Regions from separate parts of the Sphingobacterium siyangense genome, predicted to be linked through region 1. Evidence: riboswitches for the same ligand, from Rfam matches in the RefSeq annotation. Region 1 holds a riboswitch; the other holds the start of a gene.

Evidence for each region. Region 1 has a riboswitch for S-adenosylmethionine ahead of K2F45_RS25510 (methylenetetrahydrofolate reductase). Riboswitches for the same ligand answer to the same signal wherever they lie in the genome.
Region 2: another riboswitch for S-adenosylmethionine. It lies ahead of K2F45_RS21595 (5-oxoprolinase); the one in region 1 lies ahead of K2F45_RS25510 (methylenetetrahydrofolate reductase).

Annotation. Positions count from the first base shown of each region.
Region 1 covers NZ_CP080574.1:6,082,927-6,086,119, forward strand. The annotation lists gene K2F45_RS25505 (glycosyltransferase family 117 protein) at 1-594, opposite strand, end outside; gene K2F45_RS25510 (methylenetetrahydrofolate reductase) at 844-1,800, opposite strand; SAM riboswitch class I at 1,871-1,973, opposite strand; gene K2F45_RS25515 (hypothetical protein) at 2,192-3,043, opposite strand; gene rimM (ribosome maturation factor RimM) at 3,147-3,193, opposite strand, start outside.
Region 2 covers NZ_CP080574.1:5,114,171-5,117,363, forward strand. The annotation lists gene K2F45_RS21590 (DUF3050 domain-containing protein) at 249-1,019, opposite strand; SAM-I-IV-variant riboswitch at 1,230-1,323, shown strand; gene K2F45_RS21595 (5-oxoprolinase) at 1,390-1,653, shown strand; gene K2F45_RS21600 (RagB/SusD family nutrient uptake outer membrane protein) at 1,752-3,193, opposite strand, start outside.

The sequences.
Region 1 (3,193 bases):
CGGAATTGCCAACAGATTTAATAGGTGCACTCCGATCGAAAGGCCCATAACAAAAGCAATAAACACCAGCCAACGATCGCTACCTTCCTCATCTGCACGGACTTCCCACTTTAAAATTGCCCAAAAAACAATCGCAGTACACAATGAAGACATCGCATATACCTCGGATTCAACAGCCGAATACCAAAATGAATCACTAAAGCAGAAAGCCATTGCACCAACTAAACCCGCAGCAAAAATTTGGAAATAATTCGATAATTGAACTTTCGCTTGCCTGTTGAGTATCTTTTTGGCAATTGCTGTTATCGTCCAGAATAAAAATGTAACAGTAAGCCCACTGCAGATTGCGGATCCAATATTCATCCAATAGGCGATTTTACCTGCATTACCCAAAGCCAGGTTGGAAAATATATTCTGAATAAGAAGAAATAATGGTGCTCCCGGCTGGTGTGCCACTTCCAGCTTGTAGGCACAGGCAATAAATTCACCACAATCCCACCAGCTTACCGTCTTTTCAACGGTGGCGATATATACACATGTAGCAATTAGTCCGCAAGAAAAGCCGAGTAGAGAATTTAGTCTAGTGTACGTCATAAGGTCAATTTGGTCTATTGTTAAAATCCTTTTTAGCACTTTAAGTTAAAAAGTTATCCTGACTCCAATAAGTTAATTAACACTATTTAACACAAGTGCCTGACTATAAACAGGCTATTAACCCCTGAATATAGCGATCGACCTAAACTACACTATCAAAATTCTGGACATATTTTAGGCTTTCACAACGAATACTAACATAAAAAAAAAGGGAGCTTATGCGCTCCCTTTTCGTATTACTTTTACGAGTTAGGCTAGTTTTTCAACAATCTTCTTTGTTGGACCAGGATTACTCATCGTATAGAAATGTAAAACCGGAGCGCCAAATTTAATCAGCTCCTGACATTGTTGCACCAACCACTCTTCACCTACTTGTCTGACGTCGGCATTCGTTTTACATGCTGAAACAGCATCACTCAGTTCCTCCGGAATATCTAAATGAAATATCCTTGGTAGGGTAACCAACTGTTTTTTCGTTGTCAGTGGTTTTAATCCTGGAATAATAGGCACATGGATTCCATTGTCCCTACATTTTGTTACAAACTCCTTGTATTTTTCAACATTAAAGAACATCTGAGTCACAATAAACTCTGCTCCCATATCGACTTTTTGTTTCAGATATTTAAAATGAGTATTGAAATTTGGCGATTCAAAATGCTTTTCGGGATAGCCCGCTACTCCGATGCAAAAATCAGTCTTTTCCGATGTGATAATGTCTTCATGCAGATACTTTCCTTTATTCATATCAGTTACCTGTTCCAGTAGGTCTGTTGCAAAAGCATGTCCACCATCGGTCGGTATAAAATCGGCATCGCCCTTACGTGCATCGCCCCGCAATACCAAGACGTTATCTATGCCCAGGAAGTTCAAATCGATCAATGCATTTTCAGTTTCCTCTTTTGTAAAACCACCACATATCAAATGGGGCACCGCATCTACTTTATATTTATTCATGATTGCAGCACATATCGCCACTGTCCCAGGACGTTTACGATAGGAAACGCGTTCCAGTAATCCACTCGCATGCTCTTTATAGATATAATCTTCCCGATGGTAGGTTACGTCGATAAAAGGAGGTTTAAACTCCATCAGTTCATCCATGGTTTTAAAAATACTTTGGATGCCCTGCCCTTTCGCCGGTGGCAATAGCTCAAAAGAAAACAATGTTTTTCCTTTGGCATTCTGGATATGATCGATAATCTTCATTAAAAAACTGTTTTTAGTTTGGTTGGCTTACATCGAAACGCACACGTCGAGGAATCGTTTATCTACATGTAACTTATCTTTCCCACATGGAGTAGGGTAGAATTTAGCACCTTGAACAATACAGGTTGCTAAGGCTTCAACGGGTCTAGTCCCTCGGCCTTTCTCTATAAGCGTTGCTAATATCGTTTTAAAAAATCAAACGACAAAAATATTTTTTCGAAAAGGCAAAAATAGCGACAAAAAGACTGTAATAAATACGGCTTCAGGTTTATTCCCAGGCAATAATAGGAATTTACGCTCCCCCAAAAGTAAAAGACTTAAAAAAACAGATAAAATTAACGATCGAGGACCATCGGCAACGAAGAGACTGACTACGTCACAACAGGATCGGCTAAAGATTCGTTGCTAGGGAATTCCGTAGATTTTTGAGATAAAATGTAATCAGTAAGAGTCCAGTAACATGGTACTCCTCTTTCGATCCATATTTAAAACCATCAAATAAATATTTGTAGGCGACTAATGCATTTTTTTCGTTGTAAAATAACTCTTTCCAAGAATCGGGAACATCTGCCCATGCCTTGAGCACAATGCCATTCTCAGCATAAATAATGGGTGATTCAACACCATCCATTCGATAATCGTGATGTGTGCCTGAACTTGATATGTGCTGGAAATAAGCGATAGAATAATCTACAAAATTCAATGCCCTGGCTTTTATCTCCATTTCACTTTCTGATTTTACAGGGGCATTTCGCCATAGATTCACCTGGCTATCAAATTTGCTCGGGGTCTCCCGGATAGGGGTTTTATCTAACGCAAAGTTGATATAAAGTTTTTCACTTGTGGGGACACGTGCTGAGCTAAACTGTGAAAAATCACCTCTCAGCTGAACAAAATCGTTTTTTACCTTAACAATATCCAAAGCGAGACTACCCTTTTTCTCATCGGTCAATTCTAATCGATCGCCGTCGAATCTATACTTACCGTAGAGTAAGATATCATCGATCGCCATCACAAACTTATCTTTATCACGGAGGGAGAGAAAGGACCGATATATCGTCGGGTCATTACCATAGACATCTGCCTCCACATTTTGGGGTGATTCTCTTTTTACTTTATGATACTCCTCATTTGAATAGCCCAATATCATTTGGTAATTGCCTTCAGGAAAGTCCTTTTTCTTCCCAAAGAAAGCACAAGAAGACAACGAGAATAGGAATAGCAGCAGTAATAACGGTTTCAAAATAAATCAATAATTATGGCCAGTAATAATATACAGACCAAGATAAGAAATTACTGCAATAGTTCGTATACCGCTATTTATTTGAATAAGCTTGGGGATATGCTTATTCTTTATAAAGATCCACCAAGCCCTCTGGCAATTCAACTTCAA
Region 2 (3,193 bases), 970 kb from region 1:
GCCCAATAGGGAGGAAAAAAGTTCACGTGTGCTATGTAATTTTTTTGCGTTGCAAACTTAGACACTTATTGGAACTTGGATTTCTTCACAAACGCCAATATGTTATGGAAAAAAGACATTTTTTCATCAATTCAAACAAAAAGACCAATATCTGCCAAGAAGTCCTTACAATATCCTTTTTTACAGCACATAAAAAAGGCCTTTCAAATCGTGATTTGAAAGGCCTTTCTCGATGGTATAATAATAGATTATCCGTATAAGGAATCTTCTATTGCATTCCACAGCTGGATTCTTTTTTGTAGCGCAATTTTACTGATCTCTTTCATTTCCGTCCATTTAACCTCATCGTCCTTCCCAAGATCTGTGATCATCTGCATCGCCAACGGTCCATGCTCGTCGCCGTCAAGATCAATATGGCGTTGAAAATAATAAATAAAGCTATCCAGATTGGCTGTAGGAAAGTTTGTTTTAATTTCTTCCAAAATAGAAGTAAACATTCCCGGAATAAGGTCTTCACGTCCAAATGTAAATGCTGCGGCAATTTTATGCACCTCGCCCTCAGCAATCACTTCGAATGTAAAATTCAAAAAGTCTTTGATCCGCTTGTCCAATGTGGTCGTTGCAATGACATCGAATATGTTGTTCGATTTTTTGGCTTGAGCAATAAATTTGTTGACCAGATGAAGGTCGGCACCCATGGCATCCATGGCGTCCAGATACATCTCAAAGTGGCTCAAACGGCGGCCATCAATGTATTCATCCGACTCCTCAGCCAAGACAATTTCGTTGATTAGATAGCGTGTTGATGGATGCTCACTCGCAAACCAAGGTAAAGTCGTACAGGTCAATTTAATCTGTAAAGCTTTTAGTAAAGACATAAAATCCCATACAGCGTACACATGCCCTTCTGTAAAAGAACGTAGATTCTTGATCGTTTTGATCTTACGATATAAAGGGTGTTGCAATAATACCTCGCGTTCGGTAGCAATGTATTCGTTAATTTCCGCAATTCTATTCATGGCGCAAAAGTATTGTCTTATCTCTATTTTTAAAAGTATTTTCGATGAGATTACAGTAACATGATAAATTTTTCGCCCTGCTATCCGCTTCATAACCAAATCACAGCCAACAACGCGCCTCGCTTTTGACCTCCCTATTCCGGTTGCTAACGCTCCTTTACCCTTAAAAACAAAAATATTTTTAATTATAAAAAATAATCTACTATATTTGTAGAGTATTCAGAATTGCATGATGCAATACCAACCGAGTGCAGGCACCGCGGTGGTAAATTAATACGGGTTTCGACCAAAATAAACGTCGCAGAACGATTATTTTCCCAACAAGATCTGGATACAGTTTATGGTTTAATCCTTTAAATTTTTAAATTGTATGGCTACTACAACAAATCTTTACCAACACTTACTGGAAAAATTCAGTTATTACTCAACAGATGAACTGATCCAGCTCAACAATGACACCATCTTAGGACAAGGCTGGGGTTCAGCCAAGGCAACCTTTAGAACAGCTTTGATCAGTACGTTCTCCAAAAGAGGACTGGATCTTTCCAACATCATTTCCAAGGAAGACGGTTTTACCTCGGTGAAGCATGTCCCTGTACGCTTGGAACAGAATGTCCTGATTCCTTTACAGTAATCGTTATCGACAAAAAAAAGCGCGCATCGAAAGGACTTCGTGCGCGCTGCTGTGGTTGGTTTAGGAAATTGCCGATTTAAAAGAAGGCGATAATCTTATTATTTATAGTTTGGATTCTGAATTAACACACCTGCGCTTTTCTCAATTTCTGTTTGTGGTAATGGCCAGCGGTAAAATTTGTCCTCAAAATGATAGGGCACTTTACTGTCTTTGACCGCATTGAGTACTTCGCCTGCGATATGCCAACGAATCAGGTCGTAATGCCGTAGTCCTTCGAAAGCAAGTTCAACCCTTCTTTCGTGGCGGATACGGTCGCGCATTTTTTCCTTGTTATAACCGGCAGGAAACCCGGGCATCTGAACGCGGCTCCTCAGGGTATTCATAGCATCGTAAACCGATTGATCTGGCCCGGCGATTTCATTTTGTGCTTCGGCATACATCAATAACACCTCTCCAAACCGCAGTACAACCGCATCCTGTTGGCTCAATGTTGAAAAGCCAAAAGGTAAGTTGGCCGGATCCAAAAATTTCAATACCCCATAACCTGTAGGCCGCGGATTGGACGGTGTATGGATCTTACCGCCGCCAAAGTCGGGATGATCCACGAAAATTGTTTTGCTCAAGCGCGGATCCCTATCTTTGAAGGGATTGGCTCGGTCAGTCAAGGGTGATTCACCATAAGGCAGACCATCTTTGCATTCATAGGTATCCACCAGGTTTTGTAAAGGTGAAGCAGCGATCCAGTCGCCTAGGTACATGTCCCAGGGGGCTGTATTATTCGGTGCCAGAAAATTGACCGAAAAGATAATCTCGGTATTGTTCTTCTGTGTTGCATCGCGAAAGACATTTTCAAAAGCCGTACTCAGGGTATACTCTTTCATGACATCGGTGCATAAGTCTTTTACCTCTTTCAAGATTGCTAAATCGGGCACCCCTTTGTCACCATAAGCCGCAAACAGTAAAACCCGTGCTTTCAAGGCTTTTGCTGAACTTGCGGTCGCATGCCCCCCATTATTGAAATAAGGTTTAGCCGCTAAGTTAGCGATCCCAAAATCCAGATCAGCGCGAATCTGTTTTAGGATATTCTCCGCACTTTCCTTTGGCTGACGTTGATTCTCCAGACTAAGGGAAGTCAGCACAAGCGGCACCTCACCATAAATACTGTACAATTGGAAATAAACAAAAGCACGGATAAAGCGGGCTTCGGCTTCCATATTTTTCTTCTCTGCATCGTTCATATCGGAGCCGTTATAGCCCTGAAGCTTCTCGATCAGGCGATTGGCACGTCCTATTCCCACATAAGCATCGTTATAAATTCCGGTTTCATACCCCCCTGTGGTCGGATTTAAATTCCCACCTACGATTTCATTGACGCTACCTGAGTTGAACTGATTGTAGCCATTGTCGGTCAGACAGTCCCGGAAAGGCATCCCATAGGAGAACGTCTCACTCTGCAATGACGCGTATACACCGGCCAATGCATTATCAAAATCCGATTTTTTGCTAAAATAGTTGTCCGAAGCAATCTGATCCAAAGGAT